One region of the Bacillus sp. XB1 genome, then DNA from elsewhere that is predicted to be linked to it. Evidence: riboswitches for the same ligand, from Rfam matches in the RefSeq annotation. Region 1 holds a riboswitch; the other holds the start of a gene.
What was found. A riboswitch is a leader RNA that binds a small molecule or an ion and turns the genes downstream of it on or off. The one in region 1 is predicted to bind cyclic di-AMP.
Positions count from the first base shown of each region.

Region 2: linked by a shared signal. The riboswitch ahead of ACK1U5_RS09450 (APC family permease) and the one ahead of ACK1U5_RS14930 (hypothetical protein) in region 1 are both predicted to bind cyclic di-AMP.

Region 1 covers NZ_JBNRIL010000001.1:2,890,223-2,905,997, reverse strand. Annotated here, with positions in the region: gene thiG (thiazole synthase) at 1-701, shown strand, start outside; gene thiF (thiazole biosynthesis adenylyltransferase ThiF) at 694-1,713, shown strand; gene thiD (bifunctional hydroxymethylpyrimidine kinase/phosphomethylpyrimidine kinase) at 1,729-2,541, shown strand; cyclic di-AMP (ydaO/yuaA leader) riboswitch at 2,627-2,774, shown strand; gene ACK1U5_RS14930 (hypothetical protein) at 2,868-3,254, shown strand; gene ACK1U5_RS14925 (hypothetical protein) at 3,268-3,501, shown strand; cyclic di-AMP (ydaO/yuaA leader) riboswitch at 3,761-3,906, shown strand; gene ACK1U5_RS14920 (SipW-dependent-type signal peptide-containing protein) at 4,007-4,111, shown strand; gene kdpF (K(+)-transporting ATPase subunit F) at 4,108-4,188, shown strand; gene kdpA (potassium-transporting ATPase subunit KdpA) at 4,208-5,875, shown strand; gene kdpB (potassium-transporting ATPase subunit KdpB) at 5,889-7,979, shown strand; gene kdpC (K(+)-transporting ATPase subunit C) at 7,996-8,577, shown strand; gene kdpDN (KdpD-like non-kinase potassium sensor) at 8,634-9,788, shown strand; gene ACK1U5_RS14890 (MFS transporter) at 9,813-10,994, opposite strand; gene ACK1U5_RS14885 (MarR family transcriptional regulator) at 11,135-11,596, shown strand; gene ACK1U5_RS14880 (patatin-like phospholipase family protein) at 11,725-12,579, shown strand; partial or broken gene ACK1U5_RS14875 (ABC transporter ATP-binding protein) at 12,868-13,251, shown strand; gene ACK1U5_RS14870 (hypothetical protein) at 13,284-13,487, shown strand; gene ACK1U5_RS14865 (NCS2 family permease) at 13,566-14,867, opposite strand; gene ACK1U5_RS14860 (SDR family oxidoreductase) at 15,070-15,775, shown strand, end outside.
Region 2 covers NZ_JBNRIL010000001.1:1,865,743-1,881,517, forward strand. Annotated here, with positions in the region: gene ACK1U5_RS09450 (APC family permease) at 318-2,144, opposite strand; cyclic di-AMP (ydaO/yuaA leader) riboswitch at 2,289-2,435, opposite strand; gene ACK1U5_RS09455 (hypothetical protein) at 2,576-2,704, shown strand; gene panE (2-dehydropantoate 2-reductase) at 2,769-3,713, opposite strand; gene ACK1U5_RS09465 (hypothetical protein) at 3,889-5,364, shown strand; gene trhO (oxygen-dependent tRNA uridine(34) hydroxylase TrhO) at 5,615-6,574, opposite strand; gene ACK1U5_RS09475 (Nramp family divalent metal transporter) at 7,048-8,343, shown strand; gene ACK1U5_RS09480 (M23 family metallopeptidase) at 8,403-9,263, opposite strand; gene ACK1U5_RS09485 (HAMP domain-containing sensor histidine kinase) at 9,335-10,435, opposite strand; gene ACK1U5_RS09490 (response regulator transcription factor) at 10,401-11,099, opposite strand; gene ACK1U5_RS09495 (GNAT family N-acetyltransferase) at 11,242-11,772, shown strand; gene ACK1U5_RS09500 (peptide ABC transporter substrate-binding protein) at 11,824-13,452, opposite strand; gene ACK1U5_RS09505 (bifunctional S-methyl-5'-thioadenosine deaminase/S-adenosylhomocysteine deaminase) at 13,606-14,931, opposite strand; gene ACK1U5_RS09510 (YunG family protein) at 14,985-15,344, opposite strand; gene ACK1U5_RS09515 (GNAT family N-acetyltransferase) at 15,372-15,775, opposite strand, start outside.

The DNA.
Region 1 (15,775 bases):
ACGTACAGCAAAAGGCAATTGACGTTTCTGAAGCTGAAATTTTAACGTTTGCAGTACGTCGTATGGATATCTTTGATGCAAAGCAACCTAATTTATTAGAGAAACTTGATGTGAAAAAATATACGTTATTACCAAATACAGCAGGAGCAAAAAACGCTGAAGAGGCTGTTCGTATTGCAAAATTAGCAAAAGCCTCTGGGCTTTGTGACATGATAAAGGTAGAAGTTATTGGTGATGATAGAACGTTATTACCTGATCCGGTAGAAACGTTAAAGGCATCTGAAATGTTACTGGAAGAAGGATTTATCGTACTTCCGTATACATCTGATGATGTTGTATTAGCACGTAAATTACAAGAGCTTGGCGTGCATGCGATTATGCCAGGAGCATCTCCAATCGGATCAGGACTTGGTATTGTAAATCCATTAAATTTGAGCTTCATTATTGAACAAGCAACAGTACCAGTTATCGTTGATGCCGGTATTGGTAGCCCAGCTGATGCAGCATTTGCAATGGAATTAGGAGCAGATGGCGTGTTATTAAATACAGCTGTATCAGGAGCAAAAGATCCTATTAAAATGGCACAAGCAATGAAATTAAGTATTGAAGCAGGTCGTTTAGGATTTGAAGCAGGTCGTATTGCACGCAAGCGTTGTGCAACGGCAAGTAGTCCTTTAGAAGGAATGAGCGTAGTTGAATAATCGATATTCTCGCCAAGAACTATTTTCTCCAATTGGAGAAGAAGGACAGCAAAAGATAAGAGAAAAGCATGTGCTTATTATCGGTGCAGGTGCATTAGGTAGTGCAAATGCAGAGATGTTTGTAAGAGCAGGTGTTGGCAAGATAACAATTGTTGACCGTGATTATGTAGATTGGAGTAATTTACAAAGACAACAATTGTATGCAGAGAGCGACGTAAAGAATAATCTTCCAAAAGCTATAGCGGCTAAAAAACGTTTAGAAGAGATTAATAGTGATGTAACAATAGAAGCTCTCGTTCAAGATGTAACAGCTGAAGAGCTAGAAGAACTTGTTACAAATGTTGATGTAATTATTGATGCGACTGATAATTTTGAAACACGCTTTATTGTGAATGATATAGCACAAAAATATTCTATTCCATGGATTTACGGTGCATGTGTAGGTAGTTACGGTCTTTCTTACACAATCCTTCCTAGTAAAACACCATGTTTATCATGTTTATTACAGTCGATTCCGCTTGGCGGGGCAACATGTGATACAGCGGGTATTATATCACCTGCTGTATCTCTTGTCGTTTCTCATCAAGTAACAGAAGCTCTTAAACTGTTAGTAGAAGATTACGAATCACTTCGAGATGGGCTTGTATCGTTTGATATGTGGAAGAATGAGTATTCATGTATGAATGTGCAAAAGCTTCGCCAGCATAATTGTCCTTCATGCGGAGAGAATGCATTATATCCGTATTTAAATAAAGAGAACACATCAAAAACAGCAGTTTTATGCGGGCGAAATACAGTTCAAATTAGACCACCTCATAAAGAGGAAATGAATTTTGAACAATATAAAGAGTTGTTGGAAGGTCGTGTGAATGATTTAAATATAAATCCATATTTACTATCATTTTCTATTGAAGACAAGAGGTTAGTCGCCTTTAAAGATGGCCGTGTGCTCGTACATGGAACGAAAGATATAAGCGAAGCAAAAACGATTTATCATCGCTATTTTGGATAGAAAAGGATGAGTGGGATGAAAGTGAATAAAGCTTTAACAATTGCAGGGTCTGATAGCGGCGGCGGTGCTGGAATTCAGGCAGATTTAAAAACATTCCAAGAGCTTGGTGTATACGGAATGACGGCTATTACGGCAATTACTGCTCAAAACACGCTTGGCGTTCAAGGGGTATATCCTGTTCCGTTAGAAGGTATTACAGAACAGTTGAATTCAATTGGTACGGATTTAACACCAGATGCAGTGAAACTAGGAATGTTATTTAGTAGTGAAATAATTCAAATTGTTGCAGAACAAATTAAAAAGTTTGGCTGGAATAATATTGTGCTAGATCCCGTTATGATTGCAAAAGGCGGTGCATCATTATTACAGCAAGAAGCAGTTCAAGCATTAAAAGAATATTTATTACCAGTAGCAACTGTTATAACACCGAATGTCCCAGAAGCAGAAGTGTTAACTGGGATGGAGATTCATAATGTTGAAGATAGTAAGGAAGCTGCAAAAGTATTGCACGAATTAGGTGCTAAATATGTGCTTATGAAGGGCGGACATGCAGAATATCAAGGTAATGAAGTAATTGATTTCCTCTTTGATGGAGAAGAATTTATTGAGTTTAGAAGCGAGCGAATTCCTTCAAAGCAAACGCATGGAAGTGGGTGTACATTTGCTTCAGCGGTTACAGCAGGACTTGCGAAAGGATACTCAATTCAAGATGCTGTTCAAGAAGCAAAACGATTTATTAGTATAGCAATTGAAGAGCCATTGAATATTGGTAGTGGCCATGGACCGACGAATCATTTTGCATATAAAGTGAATAGAACGCGTGCATAGGTAAGTGAAAAGCCAGTTTTATAACTGGCTTTTTTTCTGTTTACTTTTTCAAAATACAGGAGTAATATATCAGCCAGAATACATTTTTTTGTAAACGCTGAGTCCAATTATATGGAGCGGAGGAACCAATTTGTGCGTAGGCACTAGGGGTGAATCTTTCAAGTTTGAAAGTAGGGCTACTCTCAAAGTCCGAATCCGACAGCTAACTTCGTAAGCGTCTTGAGAGAGGACGGTGCCATGATGGATACATCACTTCATCGATCTGATTAGTATAGGGGAATATCAATCTATGTTTGATTTCTTTTATACTAAGGAGGATGAGGTACATGGAACTAACACTTATTTGTGTTGGAGAAGAAAGTAAGGTAGATAGTTTAAGAGATCTAGTATCATTTCAACATGAGTTAATTATTTTTACAGCAAATGAAGAGATAGCGGCTGAAGTTAGGAATTGTGGGTTTGATTGGACTTATAGCTGCAGTAAGGAGCAGGACTTTACTAGTATTTGTGAGTGTATTAAGAAGGTGATTTTACTAGGGGATGAGCTTCCAATCGTTAGTTTTTTCACAGAACACATTCGCTTTTCTTTTCAAGCACCTATTACTGTTGTTACAAGGAATAAACGATATCCAGCGAGGCTCTATGAAACAATTGGAGCTAAGTTTGTCGTGTTTACAAATTGTGATAATATTTCTTTTTTATTTTTTGAATAGGGCGGGGGAAGAAATGATGAAGGTATTATTACTTGGAGATATAGCAAATCGTTGGGCAGTATCGGTAGAGCGAGTTCAAGAATTGGTTCAGATCGATCCCCTTTTTCCAGGGCCGTATATTATATTACCATCAAAAGATGCTTTGTATTTAGAGGTGGATATTACCGAGTATGAGCAGCTACATGCAGAATTGACACAAGTTTATATTCGCGGGAGAAATTTACGTGCATTTTTACGAGGAGAATAAAGGTTGAATAAAAAGAGCGAATGCTGAGTGCAACAAGCTATGCACTTCATCTCATTCGCTCTTTTTATTTCATATTTAAAAGGTCATTTTTAAGAAAAGAGAAGAGAAATAAAGAAAATAGATGAAATAATAGTAATAATCTTCAATGTAAGCGTTTAAATGAATGTAAATATTATTATTTTCAGTAATTTACCCCTTTACAAGTGAAATATAGAGGAGTATATTTACTCTCATAAATCATTCATAAAATTTCCAAAAAAACCTAAAATCGCTGAGTTCCAGAAATGGAGCGGGGGAACCAATTTTGTGCATCGTCACTTGGGGTGAATCTTTCAGTTTTGAAAGTAGGGCTACTCTTTAGGCCCGAATCCGACAGCTAACCTCGTAAGCGTTTAGAGAGGAGGTTTACTTTTTGTTGTTCATTTTTTGAACACTGAGTAGAGCTCAGTGTTCTTTTTTAACATTTAAATGGTAAATTTTAACAAAAATGAAGCGAGGGATAGCTATGTTAGATGTTGTAATGGTCGGGATTTTTATTTTATTAGTTGCATCAATGGCAAGTCTTGCAAGTTGGTCAGATAAAGTTGTGAAAGAAGGAAAGCAATCATGATGATTGTCTTATCAGTTATTGTCGCAGCAATTACAGTGTATTTAGTGTATGCATTATTAAATCCAGAGAAGTTTTAATTAGGGGGAATCATTCATTATGATTTGGGTTGCAGTCATTATTACAATGCTCTTGTTTATTTTAGTAGCAAAGCCAATGGGGATTTATTTAGAAAAAGCTTTTCAAGGTAGCAAAATGCTAGATAAAGTATTCGGGCCTTTTGAAAAACTTATTTTTAAAATTACGGGTGTAAAAGAATACAATCAAACGTGGAAACAGTACGCATTATCATTAGTTTTACTCAACGGATTTATGATTGTTATTGTATATTTCATTTTCAGATTACAAGGTGTGTTGCCGCTAAATCCAGCGCATATTGAAGGGATGGAGCCTACGCTCGCTTTTAATACAGCGATTAGTTTTATGGCTGATACAAACTTACAGCATTATAGCGGTGAAAATGGTTTATCCTATTTATCACAATTAATCGGGATTACATTTTTAATGTTTGCGGCACCAGCAACGACATTGGCGCTCGTTATGGCTTTTATAAGAGGACTTGCTGGAAAAGAACTTGGTAACTTTTTCGTTGATTTTACGAGAGCGTTAACGAGAGTGTTTCTTCCTATCGCATTTATTGCGGCACTAGTTTTTGTCGCACTTGGCGTACCGCAAACGTTAGATGGAGCGGTTACAGCACAAACGATTGAAGGTGCAAAGCAAAGTATATTACGTGGACCAGTTGCATCATTTGTTTCCATTAAGGAACTTGGAAATAACGGCGGTGGATTTTTCGGAGCAAACTCTACGCATCCTTTTGAAAATCCAGGACAAATGAGTAATATTTTGCAAATGATGCTTATGATGTTATTACCAACAGCACTTCCATTTACGTACGGACGAATGGTAGGAAATAAAAAACAAGGTCGCATCCTTTTCGTGTCACTATTTATGGTATTTTTACTAGGGTTTATAACGATTACGACATCTGAACTAAACGGGAACCCGGCATTAAATGGAATGAGTATCGAACATGTACAAGGAAGTACAGAAGGGAAAGAAGTACGATTTGGAACAGTATTTTCTTCACTATACGCAACAGTAACGACAGCTGCTGAAACTGGGGCTGTTAATACGATGCATGATACGTTAACACCAATTGGCGGTCTAGTTCCACTTGTAAATATGATGTTAAATACAGTGTATGGCGGCGTTGGAGCAGGCTTTGTAAACATTATTATGTATGCAATTATCGCGGTGTTTATATCTGGGTTAATGGTTGGACGGACACCAGAGTTTTTAGGTAAAAAGATTGAAGGTAAGGAAATGAAATTAATCGCGGTCACGATTTTATTTCATCCATTGCTCATTTTAGGATTTTCGGCATTAGCTCTTTCAACAAATTTAGGGACGGATGCTATCTCTCATTCCGGTTTTCATGGTTTAACGCAAGTTGTATATGAATATACATCGTCAGCTGCGAATAACGGATCTGGATTTGAAGGATTAGGAGATAATACACCGTTTTGGAATATTACGACTGGTTTAGTTATGTTTTTAGGACGCTACTTCAGTTTAATTACGATGCTAGCAGTGGCAGCTTCGCTGAAAGAAAAAACGGTAGTGCCAGAAACAGTCGGAACGTTCCGTACAGATAATAGTTTATTTGGTGGCATCTTCATCGGAACAATTGTAATTGTCGGTGCATTAACATTCTTCCCGATGTTAGTACTCGGGCCAATTGCAGAATTTCTTACATTGAAGTAATGGAGGGTAAATGATGAGACCGGTAGTAGTAAAAGAAAAACAATTAAATGAGTCACAAATACATGCTGTAGAAGATGAAGTTAGACAAGCGAAAACGATGGATCGTGATATCGTAACACATGCGATGAAGCAATCCGTTGCGAAATTGAATCCGAAAGTCATGATAAAGAATCCGATTATGTTCGTTGTGGAAATTGGATTTATCATTACGTTCATTTTATCTTTTCTTCCAAGTAGTTCTAGTAGTATACCAGGTTGGTTTAATATAACAGTTTCTCTCATTCTATTATTTACAGTTTTATTTGCGAATTTTGCAGAAGCATTAGCAGAAGGTCGTGGTAAAGCGCAAGCCGATTCTTTAAAGCAGTCGAAGAAAGATGTGTTTGCAAATATTGTAAAAGAAAATGGAGACATTGTCCAAGTTTCAGCAACTGATCTTACAAAAGGTGACGTTGTTATCGTAAAACAAGGAGAAATGATTCCGAATGATGGCGAAGTAATCAAAGGATTAGCATCTGTAGATGAATCTGCAATTACAGGGGAATCAGCTCCTGTTATAAAAGAAGCAGGCGGTGATTTTTGTTCCGTAACAGGTGGAACGATGGTCGTAAGTGATGAAATTACAATTGTCATTACGAGTAATCCTGGTGAATCATTTATCGACAAAATGATTTCTTTAGTAGAAGGAGCTGCTCGTCAAAAAACGCCGAATGAGATTGCTTTAAATACAGTATTAACAAGCTTAACTCTTATTTTCTTGATCGTCGTTGTGACGTTGCCGATTTTTACAAATTATTTAGGGTTTCAAATTGATACTGCTGTGCTAGTTGCATTATTAGTTTGTTTAATTCCAACGACAATTGGTGGTTTGCTATCAGCGATTGGTATTGCTGGGATGGACCGGGTGACAAAATTTAACGTGTTAGCGATGTCAGGGAAAGCAGTAGAAGCTGCGGGCGATATTAATACAATTATTTTAGATAAAACAGGTACGATTACTTTTGGGAATCGAATGGCTCATACATTATTACCTGTAGGAAATGAAACGATTGAGCAAGTTGGAAAGTGGGCCGCTATTAGTTCTGTTTTAGATGAAACACCAGAAGGTCGATCTGTTATCGAGTATGTGCAGGGAAAATCTATATCATATAATAGAGAACTTGCAGAACAAGGTGAGTTTGTTCCGTTTAAAGCAGAAACGAGAATGAGTGGTGTTGATTTACAAGACGGAACGAAAGTGAGAAAAGGTGCTGTAGGTGCCGTTATTGAATGGGTTGAGTCACAAGGCGGAATAATTCCGAAAGATGTAAATCAAAAAGCAGACTTAATTTCAAAAGAGGGCGGAACACCACTTGTAGTTGCAGTAGATAATCGTATTTACGGTTTAATTTATTTAAAGGATACAGTAAAACCGGGTATGCGTGAGCGTTTTGAACAGTTACGCCAAATGGGGATTAAAACGGTTATGTGTACAGGTGATAATCCGTTAACGGCAGCAACGATTGCAAAAGAAGCTGGAGTAGATGAATTCGTTGCTGAGTGTAAACCGGAAGATAAAATTGCTGTTATTAAAGCAGAGCAAGATAAAGGGAAACTTGTAGCGATGACAGGTGATGGTACAAATGATGCTCCGGCATTAGCGCAGGCCGACGTTGGATTAGCGATGAACAGTGGTACGACAGCAGCGAAAGAAGCGGCCAACATGATTGATCTAGACTCGAATCCAACGAAAATTATTGAGGTTGTAGGAATTGGTAAGCAATTGTTAATGACGCGAGGTGCGTTAACGACGTTTAGTATTGCGAATGATATAGCGAAATATTTTGCAATCATTCCAGCAATGTTTACACTTGCGATTCCGCAAATGGAAGCATTGAACATTATGAAATTAACATCACCATTGTCAGCGATTTTATCAGCATTAATATTTAACGCTGTTATTATTCCATTACTCATTCCGTTAGCGATGAAAGGTATTGCATATAAACCGATGAGTTCTAATGCATTGCTTAGCCGAAACTTACTTATTTATGGGCTTGGTGGAGTTATCGTTCCGTTCATTGGAATTAAGGTAATTGATATGATTGTCGGCTTGTTTATATAAGGAAGAGGGGAAAAAGATGGAGAAGAAACAAAGTATACTATCACCAATTATCCGTATTACTTTTACATTTCTAGTATTGTGTGGACTTGTATACCCACTTATTGTTACTGGTATTGCACAAGCAGTGATGAAGGATAATGCGGATGGAAGTCTAATATATAATGATAAAAATGAAGTGATTGGTTCTAAATTAATTGGTCAAAACTTCACGGATCCACGTTATTTTCAAGGGCGTGTTTCTAGTATTGAATATAAGGCTGAAGCATCTGGTTCAAATAACTATGCACCATCTAATCCAGATTTAGCAAAGCGAGTAGAGAAAAGTATTGCGGACTGGAAGGAAAAAAATCCAGCTGTTCCAGTTACAGAAGTACCGATAGATTTAGTGACAAATTCAGGTTCAGGGCTTGATCCTGATATTAGTCCAAAGGCGGCCTCGGTGCAGGTGAATCGCATCTCAAAATTAACGAATATTCCGAAAGAAAAACTTAATCAATTGATTAAAGATCAAACAGAAGGTGCTGCGCTTGGTTTATTTGGAGAGACCCGCGTAAACGTCTTAAAGCTAAATTTGGCATTACAGAAATTAATGAAATAGTAACAGTGCTACCTCAATCTAATGGATTGAGGTAGCGTTGTTTCGAATGAAAGGTAGTGTTTATTTTGTATGCAGATGATTATGAACCGAAGTTTCAAAGGCGAACGCCAGAGGAATATTTAGAATATATTCGTCAGCAAAATCGCGGAAAGTTAAAGCTATATGTCGGAGCAGCTCCAGGCGTAGGAAAAAGTTATAAAATGCTCTTTGATGCAAGAGAAATGAAAAAAGATGGAATTGATATTGTAATTGGTTTAATTGAAACGCATGGAAGAAAAGAGACGGAAGAAGCAATTGCTGATTTAGAAAAAGTTCCTTTAAAAGAAATACAGTATAAAGGAAAGGTATTTTATGAGCTTGATGTGGAAGGAATAAAAAAACGCGCGCCGCAAGTAGTCATAGTGGATGAACTTGCTCATAGTAATGTTCCTGGTTCTAAATATAAGAAACGTTATATGGATGTGCAGGAATTGTTAGAGGCTGGTATATCGGTATTATCAGCTTTTAATATTCAACATTTAGAAAGTGTTCATGATATTGTAGCTCAAATTACGAATGTAAAAGTAAGAGAACGAATTCCAGATTTTATTTTACAAAAAGCAAATGAAATTCAGCTCGTTGATGCAACGCCTGAGGTATTAAGGAAGAGACTAATAGACGGAAAGATATATAAAGAAGAAAAAATTCAGCAAAGCTTACAAAACTTCTTTACACTTAATAATTTAGGAGCACTTAGGGAATTATCACTTCGAGAAGTTGCTGATGATATGGACGAGAAAATTAGCCAAACAGTAATAGAACCAATTGGCGTAAAAGAAAAAATTCTCGTTTGTGTACAATACAGTTCAACAGCGGAGAAATTAATAAGACGGGGATGGCGCATGGCTGATCGGTTAAATGCTGAATTGTACGTATTAAACGTTGAGAGGGAAAATATAGATTCTATTTCAGCTGGAAAAAAGCAGACGATTGAAGAGTGGAAATCGTTAACCAATCAATTTGATGCGAGTTTTGTATTAGAAGAGGCGAAAGGGAGAAAACCAGCGGATGTTATTATTGAAGTCGCAAGAAGATTACAAGTGACGCAAATTTTACTTGGACAATCTGCAAGAACAAGGTGGGAAGAAATACGAAAAGGCTCTATTGTAAATGAAATTATGAGACAAACAAAGTATATTGATATTCATATTGTTGCGGATCAAAGAGGGTAAAATAGAGCCGACATTTTGGGGGCTCTATTTTAATTTTTGTACAGCATGAAAACTTAGCATTTTCATTGCATATAAGATTACAAGTAAAAACATAATTGCACCTAGGAAGAAAATCCAAAAGTAATTTTGGTTAAATAAAAGAAATCCACCTATAAGTGGCCCTGTACCCATACCAAGATAGCGGATGAAGTTGTATATACCGATAGCTGTTGCACGTTCTTGTACGAATTCTTCTGTTAATAAAGTAGTGTGAGTTGGCATAGAAAGTCCCATACTAAAACCGTACAAAGATGTAACGATAATGATGAAGGGGATATTGATGCTATATGTGAAAGAGAATAAAACGACACATATAATATTGAAGAAACTCGTAATAAATAAAGCTTGCTTTGTTGTGAGGCGTTTTTGCAAAAACTTGTAGCAAAAACTTCCTAGCATGATAGAAAGAGACATTGGTACAAACATAAGACCAATTTTATTTACAGTTAAATGAAATGAATTTGTTAAAATACTCGGTAAAAAAACGAGAAAGCAAAAGTAAATACAAAATTGAATGAAGCCAATAAGAGTAATAGAAAATCCAGTTTTATTTTTTAAGATAAGAGAGTAATTCTTTTGTGCTTTAGACTGCTTAATTACACTTGGCTTTGTTTCTGGAAGTAGTGAAATGTTTATCATTAATAAGATAATGCCAAGTGTAGATAAAAAGAGAAATACAGATAAGTGACCATTTATACTGCCAAGATAACCACCTATGAGAGGAGCCATTGCAGGTGCGAGGGCAAGTAACATTTGGTATAGGCTCATCGCTTCTCCGCGTTCTTTTCCTTCAAATAAATCGCCGATAATCGTTGCTGAAACTACAGGTATAGCCGCTATTCCTATAGCTTGAACAGCTCTAAAAAAGAGAAATAAATAAATGTTTGCCGAAAAAGCACATCCGATTGAAGCAATCGTACTAATAATTAAACTAGGAATAAGGACAGATTTTCTCCCTTTTGTATCAATTAAAGGGCCATATATGAGCTGCATAATCGCAAGAACGAATGTAAAAAGTGAAACTGTTACATTTACAAGATAAAGAGAAGTATGAAAAGAATTTTGAATCATCGGTAAGATAGGTGTGTAAATATTTTGAGCGAAGGAACCGAATAAGGCACTAATACAGATAACATATAAAATGAAATTTAGTTTAGATTTTTTCATCTTGTTAACCCCCTTGTAATTTAGTTTCCTAGGAAACTAAATTTATTTTAACATGATTTTCTCACTTGTAAAGATGAAAAAATAATTTTAAAATGGTATATAGTTAAATTGTTTCTTCGGAAACTTAGGAGGCGAACGGATTGAAGCATGCAACGAAGCAAATGGAAATACTGTCGGACATTCGTACACTTTTGCATAAAAAAGAAGAACATTTAAAACGACAAAACGAGAAGTTTCTTCGTGAGACAGGTGTAAGTAGTATGTCTTTATCTGAGTTACATGTAATCGAATGTATCGGAAAAAATGGTTTGATGAATGTAACGGCAATTACGACAGAAATGGGCATGACGAAGGGAGCAATCTCTAAAATTTGTACAAAGTTGTTTCAAAAGCAATTCGTTGAGAAGATGCAAATGTTAGATAATCAAAAAGAAATCTTCTTCCGCTTAACGGAAAGTGGGAATGAAATATATAAAGCTCATGAAAAATTGCATAAGCAAGCTGAAGAAAAGTGGTTGTTACTTTTAGATGGATATACGAAAGAAGAGCAAGACTTTATTCAAAGGTTTATAAAGGATGTCTCCAATCATTTGGAAATATAATTGGAAGAAAAAACTCCTTTTTCTCAAGTCTTTTAAATATAATTTCTGAAAGAACTCATATATAATAGAAAAAGATACTTAACATGGTGAATAATTAAAGAGTCAATATATATAGAGGAGAGAGTAACATGCTTGAAAATACGGGGTTAGTATTAGAAGGCGGCGGTATGCGTGGTGTGTACACGGGCGGGATATTAGAATACTTTATGGAACAAGATTTATATTTTCCATATGTAATCGGTGTATCAGCTGGTGCTTGTCATGCAGCGTCGTATCTTTCCAGACAAAGAAATAGAAATAAAACGGTCAATATTGATTATGCATCACATCCGAAATATTTATCGTATAAAAACTTATGGAGAAAACGTCAGCTATTTGATATGGATTTCATTTTTCATGAAATTCCAGAAAAGTATGTGCCGTTTGATTTTGAAACATACTTTAATAGCCCGGAACGTTTCCTTGTAGGAACGACGGATTGTGAAACAGGGCAATCTGTTTATTTTGAAAAAGAAGGAACGAATGATGATGCGCTAAATTTATTACAAGCGTCTAGTTCATTGCCTTTCATTGCACCGGTAGTAAATTACCGCGGTAAACAACTGTTAGATGGCGGGATTTCTGATCCAATTCCAGTTCGTAAAGCGCAAGAGGATGGATTTAAAAAATCAGTCGTTATTTTAACGAGAAATCATGGCTACGCGAAGAAAAAATCAAGGTTTGGATGGGTTGCAGCGAAAGCTTATAAAAAATATCCGAACCTTGTTAACACGATGCTGAATCGTTATGAAGTGTATAATGAAACACTTCACTATATTGAAAAAGAAGAACAAGCTGGCAATTTATTTGTTATTCGCCCAGAAGTGCCGCTTCAAGTAGATCGTATGGAAAAAGATACAGCAAAACTACAAAATTTATACGAGCAAGGCTATGAAGATGCAAAGAGACAGTTTGCAGATTTAAAGGCGTTCTTGCAAAAATAAGTATTAGGCTGCGGAGAAGAGTTTCTCCGCAGCTTTTTTATATTGCTACTTATACGTTACTTTTTAAAAATGTATGAATGTTTAAGTGTTTAAAGAGTTTGTAAAACACCGGGGTTTCTTGTTGAGGAGAATTTATTTGAAGGATATTATGATGATGTAGCGCTACTAAACTATTAAATTTATGAGGTGATTGTTAATGAAAGGAAAAGTTTTTTCAATTACAACTTTAGTATTATTAGCAACATCAACCTCAACAAGTGCATTCTATCCAACTCTAAGCGGTAACCTACTATATTAGATGATTATACAGTTGTTGACAATGTAATGCTTCCGCTTATATATAGAAGAATTTCTCATAAGAAACGTATGCAAATATCAAAAAAAATGCTGAAAATGGTAGGGCTTGAGAGGCATATTAACAAATATCCTTACGAGTTATCAGGAGGAGAACAGCAAAGAACAGCAATAGCAAGGGCTTTAGCACAAGATACAAAAATTATACTTGCTGATGAACCGACTGGTGCTCTTGATCAAGAAAATGGGGAGAAAATTATGAGTATTTTACAAGAGATTAATAAAGAAGGAAAAACAGTGCTAGTTGTTACACATGATCAAAAGGTAGCTGCATATTGTCAGAGGACGATACGGTTACTTGATGGTTGCATGGTATAATATGGATAATGTTATGTGAAGAGGTGATACATATGGAAAATGTCTATAAAGGACTTAGGCATATTGGGTTTATTATGATGTTTATTTTTGGTAGCGTATTTTTACTTCGCTGGTTTATTCATGATGAAATGTTAATAGATCAACTTATTGGTTTTAGTGTGGGCATAGTAATGGTTATTTCATCAGTTTTCATTCAAAAGTATAGTAAAGAATTAAAGGTAGAAGAGAAGTATTAAAAGGTTATAACCTTCTTCATATTTTGAATGATTGTTGTAAAAGAAAAGTAGAGCATCGGATTTCGATGCTCTACTTTTTTAATGTGGTAAGAATATCAATTGATAAGCAAACAAAATTCCAAATACATATACAAGTGGGTGAACAGCACGGAATTTACCTTTTGCCACTTTCATAAGTGGATATGAAATAAATCCAAGTGCGATACCTGTTGCGATACTTGATGTAAGAGGCATGCTTAAGATTACTAAAAATGCTGGGAATGCTTCATCAAATGCGTCCCAATCGATGTGGCGAACTGAACCCATCATAAGACTACCAACGATAATTAATGATGGAGCAGTAATAGCTGATACACCAGAGACAGCACTTACTAATGGTCCGAAGAATGCTGCTAGTGCGAATAGAACAGCTACTGTAACAGTTGTTAAACCAGTACGACCACCAGCTGCAACACCAGCAGATGATTCAATGTAAGCTGTTGATGGTGTCGTTCCGAACATAGAACCAATAGTTGCTGAGAATGAGTCAGATAGAAGAGCTCGTCCAGCTTTTGGGAGTTTTCCGTCTTTCATAAATCCACCTTGTTGAGCTACCCCAAGTAATGTACCTGTTGTATCAAATAATGTAACAAGGAAGAATGAAAATACAACGCCGTATAATCCGTAGTTAATTACGTCAGATACAGCAGTAATTGGATTTGAAACGATAATTCCTTCTGGTAATCCAGGCATTGATGTAACACCGTTTGAGAATGTTAATTGTCCTGTGAAGAAAGCGATAATACCAGTTAATAGCATACCGATAAATAGTGCGCCATTTACATTTAAAGACATAAGGATAATAGTAATTCCAAGTCCAGCTAATGCTAGTAGAACTGGAGCAGAGTGAAGATCACCAAGTCCAACTAAGTTTGCATCATTTTTTGTAACGATACCAGTTAATCGTAAACCGATAAAGGCGATAAATAACCCGATACCAGCAGTAATTGCATGTTTTAAGTTTTCAGGAATTGCTTCCATTAATTTTGTACGGAAAGATGTAAATGATAGCAAAATTAAAATCATACCTGCTACGAATACAGCAGAGAATGCAATTGCGAAAGTCATGCCTTCATGCGCTTTTACAACAGAGTAAGAGAAGTAAGCATTTAATCCCATACCTGGCGCGATTGCGATTGGTAAGTTTGTAAAGATTGCCATAAATAATGTTCCGACAACAGCAGCAATAATTGTTGCTGTAAATGCTTGTTCAAATGGAACACCTGCATCTCCAAGGATAACAGGGTTTACGACAATGATATATGCCATTGTTAAGAAGGTAATAATACCTGCCATAATTTCAGTTTTAATAGAAGTTTTATGTTTTGAAAGGTTAAACATATAAACATCCTTTCTGTTTACGAATAATTTTCACAACAGTTATATATAATATTCGTTTTTTATCTATTTTGCAATAGTTTTGCATAAAAAGTTTATAACAATTCATATTTTGTGTCTTAAATTCGAATATTAATCGTAAACCGATGTGTGAATTTCAGCTTTTTATTGTGCACATGCTAAGGAAAAGGAGTTGAAAGCAGCTATGCCACAGCAAAAAAACTTTATAACAATGCCTGCGCAACATCAAAATAAGCAGCCTGGTATTGAATCATTAATGAATCCTCTACCACAGTTTGAAGATCCCAATTATAAAGGTAGCGAAAAGTTAAAAGGAAAGAATGTATTAATTACAGGGGGAGATAGCGGAATTGGACGAGCAGTTTCCATCGCTTTTGCAAAAGAAGGAGCAAATGTTGCGATTGCTTATTTAGATGAGGAAGAAGATGCTAATGAGACGAAGCAATATGTTGAGAAAGAAGGTGTAAAGTGTGTATTGTTGCCGGGTGATTTAAGTGATGAACAGCATTGTAAAGATGTTGTTCAAGAGACCGTCCAGCAGCTAGGTAGTTTACAGGTTTTAGTAAATAATGTCGCGCAGCAATATCCGCAGCAAGGACTAGAGTATATTACAGCAGAACAGCTAGAAAAGACTTTTCGTATTAATATTTTTTCTTATTTTCACGTTGCGAAAGCAGCCCTTTCTCATTTGAAGAAAGGGGATGTCATTATAAATACGGCATCTATCGTTGCATATGAAGGAAATGAAACGTTAATTGATTATTCCGCGACGAAAGGAGCAATCGTAGCTTTTACAAGATCACTTTCTCAATCGTTAGTGCAAAAAGGGATTCGGGTAAATGGTGTTGCACCAGGACCGATTTGGACACCGCTTATTCCATCGAGCTTTG
Region 2 (15,775 bases), 1.0 Mb from region 1:
AACAACATACGTAAATATGAAATTTCATTTTGTTTTCATATAAGTTTTGTACTGTAAGGTCATTTAAACACAGCTGTTTATATATCGTAAAGAAGTATTTTCATTCCCTTTATTTTCAAGCTTTCATGTCCTTATTTCAAAATATAATCCGATTCACTTTATCGATTGAAATATCTACATATCACAACAGAAAACACTACTTTCAAATAACCAATGAAGTTATATTAGTATAATTTTTAACCCCATATGCAATTATGCATAGCATATACACAAAAAGGATAGCTTCATTTTCGCGAAGCTATCCTTAAAAAATTTTCTTATTTTTTCAAATGATATGGAACTGTCGTAATAACAACATTTCTTTTATAAAGTAAATACGCACGTATAAGTAAACTGGATTGATTATGAAGAATGTTATGCCAACCTTTTTTCGGAATGAACTGTGGTATAACGACCGTAACACGGTAATTCGATTCACTTGCCTTATATTGCACTGTATCGATAAACTTCGTTAGCGGCTGAATAATACTTCTATAATGAGAATGTAATGTAACAAGCCTTACTTCAGGTTGCCACTTCTTCCATTTCTCCTCAAATTTCTTTTCCTCTTCTCTGTCAAAAGCAACATATACTGCGATAACTTGATCTGCCGAAAGCGATTTCGCATAGTTCAATGAATTTTCTACTACATGCGTCATACCTGCTACAGGAACGACAATTACATTCCCCTCAATTGGAATAAGAGGCTCGCAAGTTTTTAAACTTAATTGATCACCCACTGCATCATAATGCTTCTTAATTCGATGGAATAAGAAGATAATAACTGGTAAGAAAATAAGAATCGACCAAACTTGTGCAAATTTAGTTAAAAAGAACATGCTCATTACGATAAAACTAATAACTGCACCAATTAAATTAACCGTTAATCTTAAAGCCCATCCTTCAGGCTTTTCGCGAAGCCATTTTAATACCATCCCTGTTTGAGAAAGTGTAAATGGAATAAATACACCTACTGCATATAGTGGAATTAAATGTTCTGTTTGCCCTTGGAAAGCTACAATTAAAATAATCGAAGCAACTCCAAGTATAATAATACCGTTTGAGTAACCTAGGCGGTCTCCTCTAATCGTAAACATTCTCGGTATGAATTTATCTTTTGCAAGGTTAACCGCTAATAAAGGAAATGCAGAATAACCTGTATTAGCAGCAAGAATTAATATTAAAGCTGTTGTACCTTGTATGAAATAGTACATGAAATTACGTCCAAATGTTTGTTCAGCAATTTGAGAAACAACTGTTACTTCTTTACTCGGAGTCACTCCGTAATAATAAGCTAAAAATACAATTCCTGAAAATAACACAGCAAGTAATGCACCCATTGCAAGCAATGTTTTTGCAGCATTGTTTGGCGCAGGATCTTTAAAGTTCGGAATTGCATTTGAAATTGCTTCAACACCTGTTAAAGCAGAACTACCTGATGCAAATGCTCTTAGTAATAAAAATAAACTAATCCCTGCAACTGGTGTACCAATTGGCGCATGTAAAGTGGGTGAAACATGACCAGTTAAAATATTATATATGCCCACACCAATTAATATAAATAGTGCTAAAACGAATAAATAAACAGGATATGCTAAAACGGAAGCTGATTCAGTTACTCCCCTTAAATTTAATATCGTAATTAATATAACAAATATAACCGCAATAATTACGTTGTGTGCATGTAAGCTAGGAAACGCAGACGTAATTGCATCTGTACCAGCGGACACACTTACCGCAACAGTTAAAATATAGTCAACTAATAAAGATCCTCCAGCAATTAAGCCTGGATTCATCCCTAAATTTTCTTTTGATACAACATACGCTCCCCCGCCATGCGGATAAGCAAAAATAATTTGACGATAAGATAAAATAAGGGCTGTCAATAATACTAATACCCCAACAGCGATCGGAATGGAATACCAATAAGCGATCGCTCCAACACCTGCTAAAGCAATTAAAATTTGCTCTGGACCGTAAGCAACTGATGACAATGCGTCAGAAGATAAAATAGCTAAAGCTTTCGTTTTATTAAGCTTTTGTTCTCCAAGCTCCGTTGATTTTAACGGTCTTCCAATTAAAAATCTTTTAATAGATGAAACCAATGCTGTCCACTCTCCAATAATTTTGTACGAACTTTTCTGCTTGTTGCAGCCAGTAAACTATTTACTCAGAAAACAAAAAATGTCTACAAGCCATAGCGAAATAGACTTGTAGACATTATTTTTTTTGTCGCACAAGCTCCACCTTCCTTCTCAATATAACGCTTACGAGGTTAGCTGTCGGATTCGGGCCTATGAGTAGCCCTACCTTTTTTAAGGATTCACCCCATCGGATTATGTACTGATCCGTAAAAACGGGTCCCCCGTACCATGCGGTTTCAGCGATTTAGAAAATTGAAACTGTGGATTATAATACTCCTTTATTTTCAAAAAGTAAACAAAAATTTTTAATAAGAAAAAAATTAAAATGATTGTGCATAATCCACTGAGAAATATACATAATGAATACTAAAAAATCCGCAAAGGAGACCCCTATGTCTAAAGAAAAGAAGCCTATTTTTTCCGATTCATATTTAGATGCAGTAGCAAATGAAATTAATCAGTTATATGGTAAACGTGAACAGGAAATAAATTTGACAGATAGAACGAAAAGAAATAAATAATTTGTCATACAAAAAAATAAAAAAGATAGCAATACACTTATATATTGCTATCTTTTTTATTTTTTCATACATCTAATTCTATTACAGATCTGTTAAAGGTCATCTCTTCATACACCTTTAAATTTTGATATATAGTGCCTAATAATGGTGCCGCTATAGAAAATTGCTCTGCTACATCCAGTAAATATCCTTGCAAGTGCTTCCCTTCAATAAACGAACCCTTCTCCATATCACGTTGCATCGATGACTTCATATCATACGAAATTTTATCAATTGTTTTCATATGTTCCTGGGCAATATTAACCTTTATTGGAGCTCCTAATACTTTCATAATTTGTACAGATTCCTCAAATACATTACGGATAAAATCACGGCCGCCTTCACTTTCACGAATTGGTCCAATTGGTGCACGCATTAACGTTGTCACACCGGACATTACAGTAATAAATAAATATTTATGCCACATATCTTGCGTAATATTTTCACTTAAAACAAAACTAGATTTCGTACCTGCAAATGCTTTAGAAATATGCTTTACTCTCTCTGAATTTTGAGACTTAATTTCTCCAAACACAAGTCTGTTGGCAGCGCTAGTTTGTACAATTTCTCCTTGATCGTTTAACGTCGTCTCGATAAAGCATAAACCGCCAAGTACTTTTTCTTCGCCGAATTCTTTTTGTAATAGTGATAAATGAGCGATACCATTTAACAATGGAATGATTACAGTACCTTCGCCAACAAACGGCTTCAAATCTTGAATTGCCTCGTTTAAGTGATACGCTTTTGTTGAAAATAAAATGACATCAAATGGAGAAGTTCTCTCTTCCTTCGTTATTAATTTCGGTTGAAAGGAAAAATCCCCGTTAACACTTCGGATTACAAGTCCTCTTTCCTCTAATTGTTTTTTCCGTTTACTACGAACAAGAAATGTAACATCTTCTCCCTTTTCGACTAATCTGCCACCAAAAAATCCTCCGACTCCACCAGCGCCTAATACTAAAATCCGCATACAGCATCCCCCTTTTCAAAATACAATTTTATAACTTTTAGTATACATAACATTATACATGTCCTCTGCTAAATAAGCTGAATTTTCACTCTCAATCGAGTATAAAACAGTGGTTATTTTCAAATAAATTTGGGCATGTTGTTTCTATAGCATATATGGAAAGGAAACAATGTAGATGGAGGCAATACAAGCAATTGAGGAAAAAGATGTAGCAACAGCTATATTTCAATTTATATTCCCGTTTTCTTTTAAAGCTGGATATGAACAAAATATGTTCCCTTTCTTACAAAAAAACGATTTCCGTCCTTTTCGGCTTGATCATCTCTATGATGAAAATACATATTATGGGGAGTTTAAAGTTTCACATCAAAATATGGAAGCATACTATCTTTCATTTACAAATAAAATTCTCTTTCCTCACTCAGAGCATCAAAAGGGCTTGCAACGTTATTCAAAGGACCTTAACTTAACTGGATATTTAACAACAAACCTTATTTCAATCCCATTCAAGATACACTCTATTGATGTAACACTTTGTCCTTATGAACTTGGCTTCTTAACAATTCGAACAGAAGTAAACACTGCTCCAAACATGACTTTATCTGAAGCAATCGAATTCGCTGCTCGCTTCCGTGTACTTGAAACTAAAAATGATACAAATGAGACTATTTGTATTGAATGTAACGGAAAAAAGTATTCCCAAGTTGAAAAATTCATTTTTGGTTATTTATTTCATGGCGTAACTGATTTCTTTGAAAAGAAGAGATTAAGAAGTTCATACTTTCAAACCTTCCCTTTCTTCGAAGACCAAAGAATGTACGTCCAAACTTTATTGTCACTAAAAGAAGGTATGGAACTTAATGAAGTGGATGTTTATCGTACTTCTAGTCTTTCCGGATTAACAAGTGATGGTAAGCCATATGTGAGTGCAAATAACCTTCCTTACATTCATGACTATTTAAAAAAACACGCTTACCAGAGATGGGCTCCAAATCGTTATTTCATAATGGAAGAACATATTTTTACATGTGTAACAAATGAAGGAGAACGCGAAATCGCTAAACTTGCTAGTCAAATGTACGGGGAATTTTATTACGCTTTATTATTAAACCTATTCCATAAAATTGTTTTATTAAAAATGGCAAACGCCTATGCTGAGCTAAACATTGAACAAGATACTAATGAAATAGAGAAATTAATTTATTCGATCAATTCGTTCACTGCTAATTATTTTTCTTTAGAATTAGTATCCCAATCACAAAGTGAAGATATTTTCTTCCGCTTAAGAAAACTTTTTAATATTGAGGTTCTATACTCGAACGCGAAACAAAATCTTGATAGTTTGTTTAAATATCAAGAAAATGTCGCCTCTAAAAAAGATAGCCTCTTATTATTAATTTTAACGCTCTACTCTGTAGTGGGCCAAATGTTAGGGTTTACTATGATTGACCTTTTAAGAAACACCGATTCAAACAAAATATCGTCACCTCTTGAATTTTTCGCTCTATTAATTGCGATTAGCGGCATTGTCATTTCACTTATTTTAGGAGCCCAAAGTTTATACCAATGGGGTTTACAGCATAAACGAAGAAAAGCTTGGGTAAAACAAACTGTACTTTCTGCCGTTAAAGAGAAAGAAGATAAAAATTAAAGAAAGTTATTTTCAAATTCTTGGTGCGCTGCAGTAAGTGAAATTTTTATCAGCGATTTTCCGATTATATCGGCGCAACTCGAAATATATCAGCGATTTTTAAGATATATCAGCGCAACTCAAAATATATCAGCGATTTTTTTAATATATCGACTTACCGACAAAAACCGACAAATAAAAGGGCCGGATAATAAAAAAAGGGTGCTCCAAAATTAAACTTGGAGTACCCCTTTTATTATACGAATTCAGTTTACTTCCCTGCTTCGATTTGCTCTAATGCAGCAGCTACTTGCTCTTCCGTTAATTCATGTTGTATTACGTAGCGGTTACGTGGACTTACACGACATTCATTAGAACATGCACGTAAATATTTCGCTTCGTTTTCTTCAGAACATAAAATTTTCTTATTACATTCTGGATTTGAACAGTTTACATAGCGCTCACAAGGTTCACCTGTAAAGTGGTCTTTACCAACGATAACATGTTCTTTTTGGTTTACTGGTACAGCGATACGCTCATCGAACACGTAACATTGTCCATCCCAAAGCTCACCTTGTACTTCTGGGTCTTTTCCGTACGTTACAATTCCGCCGTGAAGCTGACTTACATCTTCATAGCCTTCACGAACTAACCAACCAGAAAACTTCTCACAACGAATTCCGCCTGTACAATAAGTTAAAATCTTTTTACCTTCAAGTACTTCTTTATTTTCACGAATCCAATCTGGTAATTCACGGAATGATTCGATATCAGGTTTAATCGCACCTTTGAAGTGACCTAAATCAAATTCATAATCATTTCGTGCATCAATGATAACTGTATCTTCTTGTTTCATTGCTTCATAAAAATCTTTTGGCTCTAAATACTTCCCAGTTATTTCGTGTGGGTTAATGTCATCTTCTAGACGAAGTGTAACTAACTCTGGACGAGGACGCACGTGCATTTTCTTGAATGCATGACCATCAGCTTCATCTATTTTAAATACGATGCCATCGAAACGTGGATCATTGTTCATTGCTTCCATGTATTTCTCTGTTTGTTCTACAGTTCCAGAACAAGTTCCGTTAATACCTTCTTTTGCTACAAGAATTCTTCCTTTTAATTCAAGTGAATTACAAAATGCTAAATGCTCTGCCGCGAATTCTTCTGGGTTTTCAATTGTTGTGTACATGTAATATAGTAATACTCTGTATGGTTTTGTAGTTGCCAATGTATTTCTACCACCTATCTAATTTTTTAAATCATGTATAAGTTAACGTTCATATCAAAACATATATAATAAGAAAATGAATCCCATTTTCTTTATACTATTTTCTATCAGTTAACAAAAATAAAAAACAAGATTACACACCAAAACACTATGGTTATGTTGTAATCCCAATATATTATATATCATACAAATGCAATTCCATCAATTAATATGCTGTATTATCGGCTTTATGTTCACATAAATTTCAAAAACAGCCCTTTAATTCACTATGTTTCCCCATGTCATCACACCATAAACTCCCAATTCATTTTACGTTATCACACCATCCATTGTATAAAGGCATATAATTTGCATTAAGGAAACTTTCGTGTTCAAATGAAATTACCATATAACATATTTAAATGTATTGAAATAATGAGTAAGAATAAATACAATAATTTCATCAAGTTAACATTTTAAAGGGGAAAACTACTATGAATAAAGATATAACAAAAGATGAAAATCTCCCTTCTGAAAGTACAACTGTACAATCAGCTCACTTAGCTTTAAGTGGAGAAACAAAAGGCTGGAAAAGACTGTTACCATTTTTAGGACCCGCTTTTATCGCGTCCGTTGCTTATATTGATCCTGGCAACTTTGCTACCAATATCGCAGCTGGTTCACAATATGGATATTTACTATTATGGGTTATACTCGCTTCTAACTTAATGGCTGTATTAATCCAAACTTTATCAGCTAAATTAGGAATTGCTACAGGAAACAATTTACCCGAAATAGCTCGTGAAAACTTTCCAAAGCCTGTGTCTATCGGCTTATGGATACAAGGTGAACTAGTTATTATGGCTACAGATTTAGCGGAATTTATTGGAGCTGCTTTGGGGCTTTACTTACTATTTGGAATCCCGATGCTACCTGCCGCTTTAATTACTGCAGCCGGATCATTTATTATTCTTGAGTTTCAACGTAGAGGATTTCGTCCACTAGAAGCTATTATTACAGGAATGATTTTCATTGTAGTAATCGCTTTTGGGATTCAAGTTTTTTATGCAAAACCAGAATTAAGTCCCCTTCTTTCAGGACTATTTATTCCAAAATTCCAAGGTGTAGACAGTATATTACTTGCAGCAGGGATTTTAGGTGCAACAGTTATGCCGCATGCAATATACTTGCATTCTGCCTTAACACAACGCCGCGTGGTCGGCACAAATGACGAACAAAAGAAAAAGATTTTTCGTTTCGAATTTATCGATATTATTATTGCAATGGTTATTGCTGGAGCAATTAATGCAAGTATGTTAATTGTTGCTGCTGCACTATTCTTTAAAAACGGCTTGCACGTTGAAGATTTAGATGTTGCTTACACTCAATTTACCAATTTAGTAGGTCCTGTATCAGCTGCATTATTTGGAATTGGACTTTTATCAGCAGGACTATCTAGCTCTTCTGTCGGTACAATGTCGGGTGATATTATTATGCAAGGTTTCATTCGCATGCATATTCCGTTATACTTACGCCGATTTATTACAATGATTCCACCATTAGTTATTATCGCTTTAGGTGTAAATCCAACTTACGCTCTAGTCATGAGCCAAGTCGTCTTATCATTCGGTATTGCATTTGCGCTAGTACCACTTATTATGTTTACAAGTAACAAAAAGATTATGGGTGCACTCGTTAACCACCGTATAACAACATTTATCGCTTGGATAATTGCCGCACTCGTTATCATTTTAAATATCTTCTTACTGTATCAAACATTTGTAGGATAATGAAAAAGGGTATTCCAATTTTAATTTGGAATACCCTTTTTGGATGAAATGATTTTCTTCTAGTTACCACTTATGTATGTCCCTCTTTCCGGCATCATGACACCATTTTCAGTTCGAAAGTAAAGTGGCAATCCTTCCGCAAAAAACATACTTACCTTAGACGGATTTTGCCTTTGATGATGGATATGTAAATGTGGCTCACTTGAACTTCCTGAGTTACCGACTTGAGCAAGAAATTCTCCTTCATTTACACGTTGTCCTTCTCTAACTTTAATGGACCCTTTCTTTAAGTGGGCAAGAATCAAAAATGTCTCTGTTTCATCTATCCGTAAATATATGTAATTCCCTGCCATTGACTGAAAATCATCCAATCCGGGAATTAAATCTTTTTCATCATTATTGATTGATACAACCGTCCCAGAAGCTGGTGCCATTACTTTCGCTCCATATATTCCGTAATCCTCTAACTTACTACTTTTCACTTCAGCAGGTGGAATGAGGATATCATATGCCCACCTTTCATTTGGCTTTATAACATGATAGTTCGTTTCTAACTGATCACCGCCCCAGCCTATTAATGCTCGTTCATTCAAAGGAACACGAACTACTGCTTTAGGACTCATAGATTGTATATCTGCTGGGTAAGCAATTCTACCTATATTAGCAAACCAACCGACAGGCCAAGCTCCAATGATAGAAAACAGAATGATTAAAAATAGCGTTCTATCTATCCGCTTTCTAAAAATGCCTTTCCAAAAAAATATTATTACTGATCCTACCAAGAGGAAAACTGAAATAAAACTAAAAGCCTGAATACTCCACCAAACAAAAACTGATGTAACACCATTAGCTACATAAACTAAGATCCAACTTATAATTAAAAAAGAAACTATAATCACTAATAAAAATTTCTTCCACATGTCGCATCCCTACTCTCATATCCTTTTTCTCAATGATACAAAGTAAAAATTACGACATATAAAAGAAATACTTACGACTTTCTTACTTTTTTATACTGCGGTAATTTCACAGTGAAAACTGTTTCTTTATCGTTACTACGTACAGTTAGATCCCCTTGATGGAGCTCGGCTATACTTTTTGAAATTGCAAGCCCCATTCCTTTCCCACCAGTATAAGAACTACGTGATTTTTCACTACGATAAAATTTCTCAAAAACGTAAGGAAGGTCCTCTTCCGGAATACATTGTCCAAAATTTTTAATTTCTACTTCAACATTCATTGTTTTATTGGAAATTCCAATTATAATTTCCTTTCCATCTTTTCCATACATAATACTATTACCTATTATATTTTCAAATAGTCTCACTATAAGTGCCACATCAACTTCTACATACAGCACTTCATCACTTTTAATATAAAAGCTCATATTAGCATCATCTAATTGTGGTACAAAGCCAATCATGATTTGTTCAATTAATGCTTTCATATCTACTTCATCTTTATGTAATTCAATCTCTCTATAATTTATTTGACAGTATTCTAATAAATCATCTACTTGATGTTTTAATTCATAACTTTTTCGCTTTAATATACTTACATACTGTTCACATTCTTCTCCATTCGAATGGAGTTTATTTCCTAACAGGTCCGCATAACCGATTAAAGATGTTACTGGCGTTCGTAAATCATGAGAAATATTACTAATCATTTCATTTTTCATTTCCTGTGATTTTTTTTCATTCTCGATAGACTCTTTTAAACTTTTGGCCATTCTATTTACATTCGTCGCTAATTCACCAATCTCGTCATTTTTTGAAATAGGTATATGTACTTCAAAATTACCATTACTTATTTCCTTCACGTTCTTATTAATTTCAGACAATCTTTTCATCATTGTTTTTGTCATACATGCAAAGTATGTCGTAGTAAAAATCAAAAAAACTATAAAGTATAAAAATGAATATTTTTCCTCTAACGCATTAACATGACTATATATATTTCCAACTAAAATTTGAAGCACTATTATACTTACAGTCGCTAACAAGATGCTACATATGAAAGCTAAAAAAATTTTCGCCCTAATACCCTGTAAAGATCTAATCTTCAATTTTATATCCGACTCCCCAAACATTTTGTATAAACTTCGGTTCTTTTGGATTCTCTTCAATTTTATTTCTCAATCTTGCAATATGAACCATTACTGTATTATTACTTTCATAGGCTCTTTCGTTCCAAACGCTCTCATATATTTCTTCAATTGTAAACACACGATTCCTTGCGGCTGCCATTAAGTGTAAAATATCATATTCAGTTTTCGTAAGATTCATTGTTTCTCCATATAACATTACAGTTCTCGACGCTTCATCTATTTCTAAACCTCTAATATTTATTTTCTTTTCCATTACTTGGACAGCATTTTGGTTGAAATATGTATACCTTCTTAATTGAGCTTTCACTCTTGCGATAAATTCAATTGTACTGAACGGCTTCACAATATAATCATCTGCCCCAGTACTAAATCCAATTACCTTATCGACATCCGATGATTTCGCGCTTAAAAACATAATTGGTAAACTATGTTTCTCTCTAATCCTTCTACACAATTCTATCCCATCCATTTGTGGCATCATAATATCCAAAATAGCAAGTTGAATACTGTTATTATTTATTATTTCTAAAGCCTCTTCTCCGTTATGAGCACTAAAAACTTTAAAACCTTCTTGCATTAGATTCACTTTTATAAATTGAACAATATCTTGATCATCATCTACAATTAAAATTGAATTTTTCTCCATATACAAACCTCTTTTTGAAATATATTCCACAATCAATTTTATCATAAATTAAAACCATACTCCCCTCTTGAATAATCTTTATTTTCAGACTAGATTATATAATAACAACACATTCTAGTTTCAAAAGAAATGGAGTGAAAGCATGTTTCCTATATTGAAAACAGACCGACTCATTTTAAGAGAACTTACCGAAGAAGATGCACCGCGTATACTACAATGCTTTTCTAATACTAATGTACTGCGCTATTATGGCCAAAAACCGTTACAAGATATTGATCAAGTGAAGCAAATCATTCATAATTTTAAGTTGAGTTACAATGCAAGAAGCGGTATAAAATGGGGAATCGAATTAAAAGACACGAAAGAACTCATTGGTACCATTGGTTTTCACGATTGGTCTTCTGAGCATAAACGAGCCAATATAAGTTATGCCTTTTTGCCTGAACACTGGGGAAAAGGATATGCGACTGAAGCTGTTTCTGAGGTTATATCATACGGTTTCCATACGATTCATTTAAAGCGGATTGGAGCAATTGTATTTCTTGAAAATGAAGCTTCCAATAAAGTACTATTAAAATTAGGCTTTGAAAAAGAAGGCGTTCTAAAAAATTATATGTATCAAGATGATGTCCCATATGATACGAATTTTTACGCTTTATTGAAATCGGTTTAATAGAATTCATGTGTAAAAAACCTTACTTTTAAAAAGTAAGGTTTTTTGTATTTATTCATTAGCAATATAAGCATTCTTATAAGTATAAATACCACCAAATTGATGCTTTTCAATTCCTTTTACATAATCCTTTTGTACATATGCTGAGCCAATATGATAAAGCGGCGCTACCGCAGCATCTTCTAATAATACCTGCTCGGCTTCTCGCAACGCTTCCCATCGGTTTTCCGTATCTAGTACAAAATCCGTTTTCGCTTTCTTTATTAATTCATCGTAATGAACATTAGAATAATTCATTTTATTATTCGGATTCCCTGTCGTAAATAACTCTAAATAACTAATTGGGTCTTTATAGTCAGGTCCCCAATTTGCCATAGTTATATCGTAATCACCTGCTTGTTCTAACTGTAATTTTTGCTTAAATGGCTGTTGTTTAATTTGTATCGTGAGTCCTTGCAAATTCTTTTCTAAATCACCTTTTATATATTCTGCCATCCGTTTTGCATTATCTTGTTCAAACGTTAAAAACTCGAGGTTTACTTGCTCTACTTCAAGCTCTTTTTTCGCTTCTTTCCAAATCTTTTGCGCATTTTGCAAATCATATGAAGAAAGATCTCCGTTTTCTTTTCTAAAATCTTTACCGGTCACTTCATTTACATGACCAACTGGTACAAGCCCACTTGCAGGCTTTGCTCCGTTATTAATAAAGTGAGCAACGAAATCATCTTTATTTAACGCTAATGAAATAGATTGACGCACCTTTTTATTTGCTAACGCGGTATTTTTTTCATTAAAACGAAGCATGGCAATTCCAGGATCACTCGACATATGTAATTCCTTATTCCCTCTATACTTGTCTACAATTTGCGAATTAATAGGTACTCGATCCAAATCTCCGGCTTCATATAAATTTACAGCTGTCATTGTATCCTTTACGATATGAAAGTTTATTTCGTCTAATTTCACTTTCTTTCGATCCCAATATGCAGCATTCTTCTTTAATTGAAACTCTTGTTCATGCTTCCATTTTTCTAATACAAATGGCCCGTTATATATGAGATTACTAGGTTCCAATGCATAATTGTTTCCTTGTTCTTTCAAAAATGATTCATGCTGTGGTAAGTATATAGGTAGTGCTAACAACTGTAAAAAATACGGAACTGGCTGTTCCAGTTCAACTTCTAACGTATAATTATTTATTGCTTTAACCCCAAGTGCATCAAGAGGCATTGTTCCCTTATTAATCTCTTTCGCATTTTTCACATAAAAGAGCATGTATGCATATTGAGATGCCGTTTCAGGGTTAATTGCACGTTTCCATGCAAATATAAAATCATTTGCTGTTACATTATCTCCATTTGACCATTTTGCATCTTTACGCAAGTTAAATGTATATTTCTTACCATCTTCACTTCTTTTAAACGATTTTGCTACTGCTGGAGTAGGCTGATCTTGATCATTTAATACATATAACCCTTCAAATATGTTTTGCATAACGTGTGCTGATGTACCATCCATCGTTTTCGCAGTGTCCAGAGAAGGAATTTCTTCTGATACTGTTACATTTAACACTTGTTTTTTAACCTCTGTATCACTTTTATTCGCTTTATTATTACAAGCTGTTAATAATAAAGATGTAACAAGTGCCATTACCATTAAATGGCTCTTTTTTCGCTTCATGAGTTGTTCTCCTTAAGTATAAAATATTATAAAGCGTTATATATTATAGCAGAAATATGAACAGAAAGATGCGACATTCTTTTGAATATTTATTCGTTCAAGAAAAAAGCTATCCTTTTAAAAGGATAGCTTTTTCAACTGCCACATAATTAGTTATCTTTGCAAACCTCGTTTATAACGACTTGCTTCAAATATAATACGCTCTTCATCTAACGTTTTACATTCGCCATTCCAAACGACACGTTTTCCGTTAATAATTACATCGCTTATATCTTTTCCACTAGCAGCATATACAAGGTGTGATAACACTTCATCCGCTGGTTGTAAATGAGGCTTATTAGACGGATCAATTGTAATGAAATCAGCACATTTTCCAATCTCAAGTGATCCTGTTTGTTTCATCCCGATTACTTCAGCAGCTCCTTTTGTCGCAAGTGTAAGAGCTGTTTCAACTGGTAAAGCTGTTGCATCTTGGTGAATACCTTTTTGTAGTAAAGTCGCTATGCGCATTTCTTCAAACATATCTAAATTATTGTTAGATGCAACACTATCTGTTGCAATTCCTACTTTTATTCCTGCTTCTAGCATCGCTTTTACATTCGCTATACCAGAACCTAGTTTTAAATTACTATTCGGATTATGAGCTACTCGAACGTCATTTTCTGCTAAAAATGCACGCTCATCTTCATTTAATACTACACCGTGTGCAATAACTGTTGGTCGTTTAAACAATCCGCAGCTCGCTGCATATTCTACTGGACGTTTTCCATATTGTGCTTCAATATCACGTACTTCACGCTCTGTTTCAGAAAGATGGATATGAACCATCGTTTGATTCTCTACTGCAATCCGTGCGCACTCTTCTAACAATTCTGTACTACATGTATATGGACTATGTGGTGCAACCATCGTAGTTAACATGCCACTTTCGTTATAGTAACGCTTCACATATTTCTCAGCTTCTTCAATCGCTTTCTTTTCATCGTCTTTCGTTCCGAAGCTAAATAAAGTCCTTGAAACAGCAGCTCGCATCCCGCTCCTTGATACCGTTTCCATAATTGCGTCTTGATCTACTCCAATTGGATTAAACATGTCAGAGAATGATGTTGTACCACTTTTCACCATCTCAAGTAATCCTAATTCCGTACTAGCGACCGCAATTTGGGGAGTAAATTGACTTTCCAGTGGCCAAATTCTCGTCTCAAGCCACGGCTGTAATAACATATCATCGCCAATACCTCTTAGGAGACTCATTACAACGTGTGTATGTGTATTTACAAGCCCTGGTAAAACCCACTTTCCTTTCATATCAATTACTTCATCTACTTCAAAATCATTAGCGAATTCTCCGCTCTTTACATCTATAATTTGATCATTTTCTACAATGATATATCCATTTTCTATCACTTCGTTTTGTTCATTCATCGTTACAATTGTAGCGTTTACATAAGTTGTTTTCAAAAGTATTTCCCCTTTCAACTCTATGAAGTTCCCTTTAATAAGTTACCACCATTATAGTAACTTATTAAAGATTAAGAGTCAAAAGATAATTTGAATTCTTTCGTTACTTTTTCCTTCAAAATGCTATATTGTTTTTCATTTGTATCTGCAAATGCTTCTTTCCGATTTGATTCCACATCCATATAATTCAATTTCCCATTGAATTGAGTCTCTGTAAAATCAAATCTCTGCCCATCTATAAAGTTATAAAAGTGCCATACCTCTCTTACTTTTGTCTTTTTAATTTCTCCTCCATATATGTCTTGAACGACTAGAGCCGTTACACCACACTGTCCCTTTGCTGGGTTTTCAATTGTCCACTTTGAACTCGTTTCAATCGACCACGATTTTATTAGTGCTTCATATATTCTTTTTTCCTTTACATCATCCATTCTAATCTTCCCCTACTATTAATAGTTTTACACATCATATTTCAAAAGAGGCAGTACACGACCCTTAAAGACAGTTGATGGTGTCTCTCCTATTAACTGTGCCCCCATTTTCAAGTAATATCCTTTTGCATTCGGATCACTATCAATCGTAAAACTTTTTAATCCTAGTTCATTGGCTTTTTCTATTACGTACTCCCAAAGTATTTTCCCGTAACCTTTTCCTTTGTAATCAGGATGAATGTACAAGAAATCGAGAGCTTTATCATTACGTAAAAATGAGAAAAAACCAATCTTCGCATTATCGTTTTCTAAAACATATACAAAATTATTTTTTATGTATTCTTCTGTAATTGTTAAATCTTCCTTACAAGCAAGTATGAATTCTTCACTATAATCCCACGTTGCTTTTGATTGTAGTGCGAATTCACTTA